Regions from separate parts of the Romboutsia sp. 1001285H_161024_C4 genome, predicted to be linked through region 1. Evidence: riboswitches for the same ligand, from Rfam matches in the RefSeq annotation. Region 1 holds a riboswitch; the other holds the start of a gene.
The links. Region 1 has a riboswitch for glycine ahead of I1959_RS15390 (GrdX family protein). Riboswitches for the same ligand answer to the same signal wherever they lie in the genome.
Positions count from the first base shown of each region.

Region 2: it holds a riboswitch for glycine, as region 1 does, so the genes downstream of both, I1959_RS02060 (alanine/glycine:cation symporter family protein) here and I1959_RS15390 (GrdX family protein) in region 1, are expected to answer to the same signal.

Region 1 is NZ_JADNAJ010000001.1:216,710-223,876, reverse strand. Features, by position in the region: partial or broken gene I1959_RS15820 (glycine/sarcosine/betaine reductase complex component C subunit alpha) at 1-620, opposite strand, end outside; partial or broken gene I1959_RS01165 (glycine/sarcosine/betaine reductase component B subunit) at 745-1,399, opposite strand; gene trxA (thioredoxin TrxA) at 1,518-1,835, opposite strand; partial or broken gene I1959_RS01155 (NAD(P)/FAD-dependent oxidoreductase) at 1,855-2,525, opposite strand; gene I1959_RS15390 (GrdX family protein) at 2,612-2,878, opposite strand; glycine riboswitch at 3,075-3,184, opposite strand; gene I1959_RS01140 (M3 family oligoendopeptidase) at 3,294-4,988, opposite strand; gene yidA (sugar-phosphatase) at 5,126-5,938, shown strand; gene I1959_RS01130 (ion channel) at 6,099-7,167, opposite strand, start outside.
Region 2 is NZ_JADNAJ010000001.1:407,290-414,456, forward strand. Features, by position in the region: gene I1959_RS02055 (lipoate--protein ligase) at 1-630, shown strand, start outside; gene I1959_RS02060 (alanine/glycine:cation symporter family protein) at 729-2,099, opposite strand; glycine riboswitch at 2,325-2,412, opposite strand; gene tlp (small acid-soluble spore protein Tlp) at 2,717-2,944, shown strand; gene I1959_RS02070 (XRE family transcriptional regulator) at 3,023-3,457, opposite strand; gene I1959_RS02075 (HdeD family acid-resistance protein) at 3,473-4,768, opposite strand; gene I1959_RS02080 (serine/threonine-protein kinase) at 4,882-5,856, shown strand; gene I1959_RS02085 (FxLYD domain-containing protein) at 6,118-6,528, shown strand; gene I1959_RS02090 (amino acid ABC transporter ATP-binding protein) at 6,660-7,167, opposite strand, start outside.

The sequences.
Region 1 (7,167 bases):
TTTCAAATTCATTTTTAATTAATTCACTTATACTTCCTTTTACTATATCATAAGCATACTTTATTGCGTTTTTTACTACTAGAATTCCTGATGCCCTAGATAATATAAGCATTTTTCAACTTGTCTAGCACCATCAACATTAAGTATACCTACCTTTGGATTTCTTATCCCTATGCTTTTTGCAGTAGCTATACCACATATTGCATTTCTAACCATAGACTCTATTCTATTAGTTGCACTAGTTCCTGTTGTTGCAAGTATCATTTCTTTTCCTTTGCCTGGTGTTATAACTCTACCTACTGTGGATACCCCTATAGGAAAGTTATAATGCATTGTAACACAAGCATCTATATATCAGCTATCTAATAACTCTTCCATTTTTTATGCATTTCTTTTTCACAACTTACTTCTACAACTTCAAAGTTAGTATCTACTTTTTTACCTATTAAAACTATATAAAATAAGCTAGACTTAGCTAAATTAGCTCCATTTACTAAATTATCTATTCCATGTTCACTTCCTAATGTAGTCAGTCCTATTCTTATTTTTTTACCAAATTCTCCACTTTCTATTGCATCAGCTATCTCTAGAAGAGTTTGCCCTATTATCTTTTTAGCCATAATATTACTTCCTATTCTTCTATCATATCTAATGCTAATTTTCTTAGGGACTCTGCTATTACCTTTTTAACTTCTTCTTTAGATACTCCATTATTTTATTCACTTATTCCTATATTTATCTCAGCGCATCAACACCATATACATACGTATCATGAAGCAATCCTTGAGTTTGAAGCATATAAACATATGCTACTTTTGGAAGGTGTGGATACTCTTTTATTGATTCTAAAAGTGGCTTAGTTTCATAAACCTTAACTTCATCAGGAGTTAAATTTCTAGCAGTTTTCCCTAAATATGCTGCAACTTTAAATCCTATCATTCTTATTGCTTTTTCATGGTCATGTTGTTTTAATTCATCTACTGGTTCTGCTATAGCAACTATATTGTTAAGATTAGAGAAAGGGCAATATTTTGCCCCAGGTCCTGTCATATCGATAATACCTTCTTAGAATCCTACTATTTTACCAGTAGTAACAACAGCACACCCATAAATTGCATGAGTTTCTCCACTTCCAACAATTCAATCTTAGATATTATTCCTGGGAATATTCCTCCATTACCTTCTACTTTAACTCTTGGTTCTATAACATCTTTTACTGGTACTATTCTTACACTTTCACCTGAATGAGCTAGTTCTAGATCTATAGACTTTATATGCTCGTCCCCACCAATTTCTTTAAGCATCTCTTCCTTATTGATGTATAATGTAGCATCTTTAACTTTAGTTACTTCCCAAACTGAATATCTCTTATAAAAATTTTACCTAACTCAAGACGCATGCTTGCACCCCCTAATTATTTAAGTTTTAAAAAACTAAAATTTATATTTCTCAACTAACTCAATATATAACCTTTAATATTTATCAAACTAGTTGTAAGTAACTATTTTATATAAATATTAAAGGTATTTCTTTATCATTTCTTCTATATTAATCTTAGTTGCATCATATTTTGTAACCTCATCTATTTTTTGACCATCTTTGTATATAGCTATTGTTGGAAGTCCTAATATTTTTTCTTTTATAGCCAATCTTCTAGCTTTTGTTGTATCTAGTTTACAGAATTTAAAATTTTCCTTATATTTATTAGCAAGTTCTTCAACCTCTGGAAGCAATGCTTTACACGGTTCACACCCTTCACTCCAAAAATCTACAACAACTATACCTTCATGTTTTAAAACTTCTTCTTCAAAGGTGTTTTTATCTAAAATTATCATTCAAATTCCTCCTTTATAATTAAATAGTTGATTTTTCTAAATTCCATTCTTTACTTTCTATATATTTTTCAACACTTATTGTAGCTATAGCTCCATCATTAGTAGCTGTTACTACCTGTCTTAAAGCTTTAACTCTGCAATCTCCTGCTGCAAATATCCCTTCTATATTAGTCTTCATATCTTCATCTGTTATTATATAGTCATTTTGGTCTGTATCTATTTTATCTCTAAATATTTCTGTTTCTGGTTTGAGTCCTATGAATACAAATACCCCCATTGTTCCATCTTCTTCATCTGCTTCATATTCACTTAATTCACCTGTTAGAATATTTTCAAATACAACTTTTTCTAATATTCCATCACCGCATAATTCTTTCACAGTCGTATTGTGTACAAATTCTATATTAGGATTGTTTTGTGCTTTTTCTGCTATTGATTTGGCACAAGTTAGCTTTTCATTTCTGCCCCAAAACTTTTGCATTGTTCCACCATTCTTGCTATTAACTTAGGTCTACTAGCATTTTCTACTGAACCTGGATAGTTAGCAACATCATGAGTTGTTACTATTTGTCCTCCAGCTTTTCCTTTTTCAAGTATAAGAGTTTTTAACTTTGCTCTTGCACCATAAAGTCCTGCCGAAAGCCCTGCAGGCCCTGATCCTATTATTATTAAATCATATATATCTCCTATAAATCCCTCCTTTATAGTTATTTTTTTAACATTTTTATAGATAAATATTTTATTATTTTGATACAATCAAATATTATTTTTAATTTCTATAATATATATTGAATTCTTTCTAATGTATTACTTAAAATATCTAAGTCTATGACTCTAAAGTCATCTATTACATTATCTGTCCAATTAGGTGTTTGTTTATTATTTTGAAATTTATTAGAAATGTATATTGCTTCTTCAATTAATAGTACTGAATTTGTATCTAACTTGTTTGATTTTTTTAATATTATACTTCTGTATGGAGTTTCATTTAGCTTTATACTGGAATACATCGGATGTGATAAAAGTTCGTAACCTTTGTGAATTAGATTTCTACTTTCTTTTAAAATTTCTAGATATGTGTCTTTATATATTTTACATTTTTATGCTTTATTTTGTTTTTGACAATAGTATTATTGGTTATTATTATTATAAAAATCCTCTCCTTTTTAAGTCTATTTAATAAAAAACAGAGAAAACAAATCCCATTTGTTTTCTCTGTTAATATAATCTTCAGAGTTCCATCTGAATATAATATTTTTACCTGAGAATTTCATTTGATTAAATTAGGATTTAATCAAACTTGTACCTTCGGTCACTTCTTTTTAGAAGTAATCTCCTATATCCTTCAACCGGAATGTTTAATTTTTTTATACTTTCTAAGTTAAGAAAAGAAACTTTCTATTTAAATTTCAATATATTTTTCTGTAAATATTGCTACATATTTCTACAGTATATATATTATAAAGCTTTATCATCTATACTATCTAAATAATTTTTAATAACATCTATAATACTTTCTACACATCCATCTTCAAATGGAGATTTTAAATCACCTATCTTTACTATTTCTAAGAACGACTTTGTTCCTCCAACTCTACATATGTCTAAATAATTTTCCCATCCATTGATTCTGTCCACCCTCATTTTTTTCCAAAACTGTAATGCACATATCTGAGCTAATGTATAATCTATATAATAAAATGGATTTTTAAATATATGTCCTTGCTTAAACCACCAAGTTCCTTTTTCTAAAAAATCATTATCTTCAAATATTCTATGTGGTAAATATTTTTTCTCTAGTTCTCTCCAAATATTTTTTCTTTCTTCTTTAGTCATATTAGGCTGTTCATATATATAGTGCTGGAATTCATCTACTACTATTCCATATGGTATAAACTTAATAGCTGATGATAGATGAGTAAATTTATATTTCTCTGTATCTTCTTTAAAGAATAATTTCATCCAAGGCCAAGTTATAAATTCCATACTCATAGAATGTATTTCACAACTTTCATAAGTTGGGAAGTTTATTTCTGGCATATCAATCCAAGTTGACATATAAAGCTGAAAAGCATGACCTGCTTCATGAGTTAATACATCTATATCATCTAATGTTTGATTAAAGTTCGAGAATATAAATGGAGATTTATAATCTGGTATATATGTACAGTATCCACCTGCTGCTTTACCTTTTTTAGTTACTAAGTCCATAAGTTCATTTTCTAGCATGAAATTAAAGAATTCTTTAGTTTCATTTGATAGCTCAGAATACATTTTTCTTCCATTTTCTATTATGTATTCGTCACTTCCCTTAGGTGTTGCATTCCCACTTAAAAACTCAAGGTTTTCATCTACATATGTAAGTCTATCTACACCTATCCTTTTAGATTGTCTTTCGTAAAGACTATTTGCTACAGGTACAATATAATCTAAAACTTGTTTTCTAAAGTTTTTTACCATGTCTTTGTTGTAATCAGTTCTCATCATTCTTATATATCCTAATTCTACAAAGTTGTCAAAACCAAGTTTTATAGCCATATTATTTCTTACTTGAACTAATTTATCAAATACTTCATCAAATTCATTTTCTTTTTCTTCAAAGTAATTGTAATATGCCTTAGATGCCTTTATCCTCATATCTCTATCTTCACTTGACATAAATTTTAAAAGTCCAGATAGGTTTCTTTCTTCTCCTTCAAAATGAATTTTAGCAGATGCTAATAGTTTTGTATATTTAGAACAAAGCTTATTTTCCTCTTGAAGGTCTTTTATTATTTCGCTACTAAAAGACTTTAAATTAAAGCTTGCTATATTTATAAACTGTCTTCCAAAATCTTTTTGAATATCTTCTTTAAATTTTGAGTTTACTACTGATTTATAAAAAAGTGAATTAAGTTCTTCATATAATGGAGAATATTCGTCCCAATACACTTTTTCCCTTTCATAAAACTCATCTTCAACATTTATACTATGTCTTATAGAACATAATGTACTCATAGTTTCTATATTATTTCTAATGCTATTTAGTTTATCAATATTTTGTCTTTGCTCTTTGTAAGTTTTTGAATTTTCTATATTATTTATTATTTCTATTATTTGATTTTTACTTTTTTCATAATTTGGTCTTTCATATTCAAAATCTGAAAACTTCATTGAAATATCTCCTTTATTTATATTTATTTTTAATATTTATATTATAGCATACACTCTTTTTTAATTTTCTCTATATAAATTCTGCATATATTGATATAATTATAACTATCTTTATGTAAATATCATAGGAGGATTATATGTATAAATTAATAGCACTAGATATTGATGGCACTTTATTAAATACCGAAAAAAAAATAACAAAGGAGGTTTTTGACTCTATCCAAGAAGCTAAACAAAATGGGAATAAAGTAGTTTTATCTACTGGTAGACCACTACCTGGTGTAACTCCACTACTTGAAGAGCTTAATTTAACTGATGAAGGGGACTATGTTATATGCTTTAACGGAGCTGTTGTTCAAGAAGTTAAAACTAAAAAAGTTATATCTAATATAGAAATGAATTATGATGATTTTAAATCTATATATGAACTTTCTAAAAAACTTAATACTTATCTTCATATAAGTACACCACTTGATGTTGTAACACCTAACAAAAAACCTAGTAAATACACTGTTTTAGAATCTGATTTAAATAAAATACCTTTAGTTTATAAACCAGAAGAAGAAATAGATGAAACTATGACATTTTGTAAGGTTATGATTGTTGACGAACCTGAAAAATTAGAAGAAATAATAAAAAATGTACCTCAAGAATTTTTTGATAAATACACAGTTGTTAGATCTGCTCCATTTTTCCTAGAATTTTTAAATAAAAAAGCTAATAAAGGAAATGCGCTTAAAGCTTTATGTAAAAATATAGATTTATCTATAGATAAAGCTATAGCTGTAGGTGATGAAGAAAATGACAAGCATATGATAGAGTATGCAGGCCTTGGTGTAGCAATGGGTAATGCTCGCGATAGCATAAAGAATATTGCAAACTATATAACTAAAACTAATAATGAACATGGAGTTGCACATGTTATCAATAAATTTTTACTAAATAAATAAGTATTAATATTAATCATGTAATATAATTCTTTCTTTGTGGATATAAGTCGCTTTATGTAAACTAACTTATATCCATTCTTTATATATTCATATGCGTTTAAGTTCTTGTATTACATTATTTTTTATTATTAAATGTTATATCTTTGAGTTTAAATTCTCTTTATTTTGTTATCTTCCTAGACAATGTAGCTGTCCAAATACCAACCATAGTAACACCTAAAAGCATTTCTATTGCAGATAATAAAGTACTAAAAAATCCTACTGGAGTTATATCTCCATATCCAACTGTTGTAAAAGTTACTATACTAAAATACAATGAATTAATGAAGTCTTTATTTATAGAAGATACATCTATATTTCCCATTAATGCACCTTTATAATTTATAAATTCTCCACCTATATTAAGACCTGTTATCATGTATAATATAGCAAATACCAATACAATTTCTAAAGATGTTATAAGCGCATATGTTGGACGTTCTCCATAACCACAAAGTGCCCAGTATATTATGGACTTTAACTTAGCTATTCCTTTTAAACCATCTTTCTCTATTAATTTAGCTATATAATAATATTCTCCACCTATGTTTAATAATCTATTAGCTTCAAATTTTGTTGATATATCCTTATATACCTTGTATATATCTATACACTCATTCTTATCTTTTTTCTTTAAGTCAACTTTATCTATAAATGTATGCTCGTCAAATTTACTTAAATAATAATCTTCAAAAGATATATCTAAATGCTTTGGACGTAATATTTTAATAGCACTTAAATCACTGTCACAAATTATAACCTCTTTCATTATGCATTTATTAAATATAGAACCATTTAGATTACTTTCCTTTATATATACATTTTTTAAACTCATGCTTTCAAATTTTGTTTTTTCTATATTACTATTAGTAAATCTAACATCTCTAAACTTACATTCATCTTTAAATATATTTATATCATCTTTTTCATTATAGAATTTACAATCTTTAAATATTACATTTTCAAAATCACATTTAAAAAACACATTTCCTATAAATATACAACTTATAAATTCTATATTTTCAAACCTACATTCTTCAAATTCACAATACAATACTCTTAAATTTTTTAACTTTTTTTCATTTCTTTCTTTACTAGAAAATTTACCAATACTTTTTTTGTGTATTCTTAAATTATATAGCTTTTCTTCATCATATATATTATATAAATCACTATAATCTTTATTTTGA
Region 2 (7,167 bases), 190 kb from region 1:
TTTAATAGTAGAAATGATTTATTAGTAGATGGCAAAAAATTCTCTGGAAATGCACAATGTGTTAAAAATGGATGTAAATTACACCATGGTTCTATACTATTTGACACTAACATAGAGGAAATGGTAAGAAGTATAACTATAGCTGAAGATAAGATAATATCTAAAGGAATAAAATCAGTTAAAGATAGGGTTGCAAATCTTAAAAACTATTTAAAGGAAGATATGGATAGTTTAAAGTTTAAAGATATAATGCTAGAGAGTTTACTTAAAGAATCTAGTGGAGTTTATAATTTAACAAAAGAAGATATAAAGAGAGTAGAAGAAATAGCTAAAGAAAAATTTGAAACTTGGGAATGGAACTACGGTAAATCTCCTAAATTTGAAATCACTAAAGGAAAAAGATTAGATGGAGGAAAGGTAGAATTTAGGATTAATGTAGATAAAGGCATAATAAAAGAATGCAAGATAAATGGAGACTTTTTTGGAGAGGGCGAAATAGAGGATATATCAAGTTTACTATGTGGATGTAGATATAATAAAAAAGATATATTAGATATATTAGAAAATATTGATATAAATAAGTATTTCTATAGAGTGAACAAAGAAGAACTTATAGAATGTATAATATAATTTTAGATATAATAATAAAAAACCTGTATCAATAATATTGATACAGGTTTTATATTTAAAATAACATATATAAAATATAAGTTATTAATGTAATTTATTTATATATTAATAGCATAAGAATCTTCTTTTTTTAATTTTAAATAATTCATATAGGTATTAGTTTCAGCTATAACTACAGGAGTAAGATAAATTAGAGCTATAAGGTTAGGTATAGCCATAAGAGCATTAACAATATCCGCAATTATCCAAACCATTTCAAGTTTTAAAAATGACCCAATAAGTATCATTAAAACAAAGACAACCCTGTAAGCGCTTATAAACTTAATACCAAATAAAAACTCAAAACATCTTTCTCCATAATAACACCAACCAAGTATAGTAGTAAAAGCAAATAAACTTAAACTAATAGTTAAAAATAAAGGTCCAATATGTGGAAGAACACTTTCAAATGCACTTTGAGTCATAAGAGCACCATTTAAATCTCCTTTCCATACACCAGATAATATAAGAGAAAATCCAGTAAGAGAACAGATTATCAAACTATCTATAAATGTCCCAGTCATAGATATAAGACCTTGCTCAGCTAGATGATTAGTTTTAGCAGCAGCTGCTGCAATTGGAGCACTACCAAGTCCAGATTCATTAGAAAATACACCTCGAGCAATACCATTTCTAATAGCCATAGATACACTAGCTCCCATAAATCCACCTATAGAAGATGTAGGTGTAAAAGCACTTTTTAGTATTAAGATAAATGTAGATGGTATTTTATTAAATGAGCCTAAAATAATTAAAAAGCACATTAGTATATATACAAAAGACATAAATGGAACTACTGTAGATGCTACTTTTGAAATATTTTTAATACCTCCAAATATAACTAAGGCTACAATTAATGTTAATATAATTCCAGTTATTTTAGGATTAATTCCAAAACTTCCATTAATAGAATCAGTTATAGAATTAACTTGAGTAAATGTACCTATACCTAAAAGAGCAACTAAAATACCACTTATAGCAAAGAAAATAGCAAGAGGTTTATACTTAGATCCCATACCATTTACTATATAGTACATAGGACCACCAGAAATTTCGTTTTTTTCATTTTTAGTTCTATACTTTATAGCAAGTACTCCTTCAGCATATTTAGTAGCCATTCCAAAAAATGCTGCAACCCACATCCAAAATAATGCACCAGGACCTCCTATTTTTAGAGCAGTAGCAACACCAACTATATTTCCAGTACCAACTGTAGCAGCAAGAGCAGTGCATAAAGCGCTAAAGCTTGAAATATCTCCACTACCATTATTTTCTGATTTAAATATTAATTTTAAAGCAGTAGGTAATTTAGTTATTTGTAAAAATCCAAGTTTAAAAGTAAATAATATACCAGTACCAACTAATAGTATTAGTAAAGGTGGTCCCCATATAAATGAGTTAATTTGAGATAAAACATCAATTAAATTCATAAAAATACACTCCTTATATATTCGCTTATTTTTTAAGCGAAGTGAATTTTATGCCTTAATAAATCAATAAAGGAAAATGAATTAATTGACAGGAAGATAAGATATTTAGAAATTTTTAATTTTCTAAATAATAAGAATAATAATTGCTTGAATAAAAAAAGCCAAGTCTTAAGACTTAGCTCTGGATAAACTACAACTATAAAACTATACAAAAAGTAAGTATAGTACATAATCCCTGTCCTTTTGCCTGAGAGATTGAGCAAAATTGCCTTGCCCCTTCGGCGCCTATATAGGTCTCTCCAGAGTTCCCTAAGCTTTACAGTCCTACTTATAAAAGTACCTGAGAGTGCGACTCCTTCGGTGTGTCAAAATGACATCTCTTCTATAAAGCTTCAATCGGGTATTGATTTGTTATTGCATTTGCTATAATAGTACAAAAAAAAATATCAAATGTCAAATCAAAAAAAATAAAATTAAAAACTTTAGCTATATAAACTAGATATTTAAAATCTTAGGATAATTTCTACAATATATATTTTTTGACTTAATCAAACTAGAATAAAAATATGTTTATTGAACAATATAACTAATGAAAATTAATTAAAAGGAGATATAAAATGAAACCAAATCCAGACGATAGAAGAGACAATGTTGAGAAAATACAATGTAATATAAATCATACTCTAAAAAATATTAGATTAGCAAATGAAATGATTGAAAAAGTAGATAATCCTGAAGAAAGAAGAAAATTAGAGGAAAAAAATAAAAGAAGAGAGGAATCTCTTAGTAATATGCGTAGTGAAATAAAAGAAGAAGCTAATGTAAATAAAAATGAGTATAGATAATTAAAATATATAATTTATAGTTAGACATAAAAAAGGTAATAAGTATGTACTAACATAAACTTATTACCTTTTAAAATATTAATCATCTAAACAAGCCAAACCTCTATCGTATAAAAGTTCATTTAATTTTAGAATACCGATTCCTTTGTTTACACCAAATATAATTACAGCATCTCTTAAATTTTTAGAATATAGCTCACCACAATCTGCAAGTCTTAAAGCTTTATTAGTTTCTTTAATATCTAGACTTGCTCCGATACAAAGTTTGATAACTTTATCGCGACTAGGTTTTTTACTTCCATTTAAAATTTGATAACCATAAGTTCTATCTATACGAGCATTTTTTATAAGTTCACTTTTAGTAATTTGTTTATGTTTTAAAATATCTTCAAAAAATGTTTTGAACTCTAAGCCTTTATATTTATCATAGATATCTACTAGATACTCATCTAAGCAGCTTTCATCTTTTATATTTTTTAAAACGCTCATTAACTCTATTGTTTCATTATTCAAGCTATTACCTCCAATTTATATAGAAGATTGTTTCATATAAAGTTGTTTTTTTACAACTATAGTATTTTTTCTTTTAAATAAATTATCTAAATAATTATAATAAGTACCAGGTGTTATTATACCATTTATTGCTATTAAATCTAAACCTATAGAACCTACGATAGTATCTGCAAGTCTTACGCAATTTGCTGTTAGAGTAAAGTATGTTTTAAAATACCCAGATTTGAATTTATAAAATTTACAATTAGTATCTAAAAACATTAGATTTGTTTCATCAGTATACTCCTTAAATGGATCTTTCTTTGAATTACATTCCCAGTGAATACAATTGTTTTTAATAGATGATATTTTATCTTTAATAGCATTATGTTGAATTTTATTTAATGCTAAAGTAAACCCTATTAGAGAACGATTGCATTTAGAATTTATAAAATTAATATATTTTTTAGTATCAGCTTCTAATAAAACACCATCGCTAACAAGTGTAAATAATCTATTAGAACTACTATCATAAGTTCCATATGAATAAGTTATTCCATCAAAAGATATATCAACATGACCAAATCCATTAGCACAATCAGGAGCTAGATGAATAAATATATCTATTGTTGAAAAAGAGTTATCTATTAGATTATCATAGTCACTACTTTCAACTAAAACTTTATTATTAGGATTTACCTTGATAAAATTATTAATTTTGTCTAATAGATGTTGAGGTATAAATGCTGCATAAACTATTGGTAGTGTAATCCTAAATCTCCTTTTTAAATTAGATTTAAAGGTATTAATATCTAAAATCTCCCTTAAAAAATCAGAAAAAAGTGTAAGAGATATTAGTATTACATATATACTGCATATTTTATCTACTATAGATATATAATCTAGTGGATAAAATAATAAAACAACACCAAATCCTAATGATATTAAGCTAAAAATAAAGCCCCTTATACATTCTTTTACATTGTTTTTGTATAAAATAATAGCTGCAGTAATTCTACCTACAAAACTTAATAATGCATACAGACCTATTATTCTTATAATAGATACCGTTAAAAAAACAGGATTATATTTAATAAAAAGCCCAAGAGAAATACAAAGAATACCTTCAACTAGTGTACTTATATGGCGCTTTTCTTTGTTAAAAATATAAGTTAGCATAGATAATGCACCTATAACTAATAAAAAAGTTAGTATCATATCAGTTGTTATACGCCCTATAAAATCAGAGCTAAATAACATAATAAGTCCTAGTATAAATAAAATTATAGATTTTGATAATATAGAAAAAGGGGATATAGTTTTTACGTTCATATAAAACCTCCTTATAGATAGTATAATATTATCATTAAATTAGAAGTTTAACAAAATAGTATTTATGTATGATATAATTTTTACTGAAAAATGTAGATAAAGAGGGATTAAATTTGAATTTAGAAGCAGAACTAGAGTTGTCTTTATATGAAGAATTAAAAACAATACATAAAAGTAGTAAAAGTGAAGTAATACTTGTTCATAATAATATAAAAAACAAATTATATATAAAAAGATTATTAAAAGAATGTAATAAAGATGTATACTATGCTTTAAAGAATATAAAAAGTGAAAATATGTCTAAAATATATGAAGTATTTGAAATAGACAATAAGTTGGTAGTAATAGAGGAGTTTGTAAATGGTAAAACTCTTCATGAAAAATTAAAAGAAACAGATCATTTAGAAGAAATAGAAGTTATAAATTATATAATATCTTTATGTGACATATTAAATATATTACATAATCTAAATCCACCAATAATACATAGAGATATTAAGCCATCTAATATAATGATAAGTAATGATAATGTATTAAAGCTTATTGATTTTGATATATCTAGAAATTATAAATATGGAGAAAATATGGATACAATTTTACTAGGAACTAAAGGTTATGCATCTCCTGAACAATTTGGATTTGAACAAAGTGATTGTAGAAGCGATATATACTCATTGGGTATTATGATGAATGTGCTAACTACAGGAAAGCATATAAAAGAAGTTGAAAATAAAGGGTTATTGGAAAATGTTATAAAGAAATGTACTAAGATATCTCCAGATGATAGGTATCAAGATGTATCAGCACTAAAGAGTGATTTAATAAAATTAATTTATAAAACACAAGCCAGTAAAGAAAAAAATATAAACAAAATAGGATATAAATTAAAAGAAAAAATTATAAATGAAGATAGTAGTAAACCTATAAATATTAAAACTAAAAAAATTAATAAAAACACTAGGTTAAAATCTAAGTATATACCAGGGTTTAGAAATGGAAATAGGATCAATATGACACTATCTACAGTATTTTATATATTTTTAATAATAGGACTATTTGTTGTAAGTAGCATTGGTGAATTAATATAAAACTTAATAGTAGTAATAATGCTTTTAATGTATTTTTTATTATATACTAATTTTCTAGATATAAAAAACAAGTTACCAATTATAAAAAGTAATAAATTACATATAAAGATACTTGGATATGTACTATATTCTAATATAATATTTTGGAGCCTAGGTATACCATTAACTTATATTGTAGGGTAGTTGTATGCTATGAGCATACCAATAGGCTATAAATAAACTTTATAATAAATAATGAAATAGTTATTATGGAGGTTATTTATGAAAAAAGTTTTACTAGGAGTTATAATAGGATTTGTAGTTATAATAGGAGGTTGCGCTCTAATGCTTGCACAAGGTGCATCTAGTGTTAACCATGCTATAGAAGAAACACAATCACAATCAGAAAAAGAAAATAAGAAAATAGAAGAGATGGCTAAAAATATTACTTGGGAAATAAAAAAAGAAGATTACATGACTAAAATAGTTGGAGTTTTTGAAAATACAAGTAATGAAATGATAGATTATGTTCAGTTTGATTATAAGCTATTAGGAAAAGATGGTACTGTTATAGAAAAATCTTTTACTAATGAAAGTGATATAGCACCAGGAGAAAAAAGAAAAGTTGAAATATTATGTGAAAAAGATGATTTTGATAGCTACGAAATAATTGCTACGAATACTGCATTTTAAGGAAAGTATATCTTAACAATTGTTAAGATATACTTTTTTTAATACTAAATGCTAAACTTGATTAACGGAAGTAGTTGTCGGTGATATGAAACACTTTGCCTATACGTAGTTCAAGTGAAGGAAATTTTTTATTAAAGTATGGCTAAATTATCAACTAATCCATTTTTTATAGTTATGCTTTTATCGGAAATTTTATTTGCAAAATCTAAGTCATGAGTAATTATTAAAATAGTCATACCATTTTCTTTTAACTTATACATGATATTTATTATATCCTCTATAGATTCTAGGTCTAGTGCAGATGTAGGTTCATCAAAGCATAATATCTTTGGGGATAGGGCTATTGCACGAGCGATTGCTACTCTTTGTTTTTGTCCACCAGATAGTTCAAACGGATATGAATTTAGTTTATCTTTTAAGTTAACTAAATCTAAAATACTAGTAGCTTTTTCTAAAGCTTCTTTCTCACTTTGACCTAGTACATTAACTAATGCACAGGTAATGTTTTCAAGTACAGACATATGTGGAAATAAATTAAAATTTTGAAATACCATTCCAATTTGACCTTTTAACTTTAGTATATCCATAGAGCTTTTCATAGTGGTTTTATCTATTACAATACTTCCACTATCAAAATCT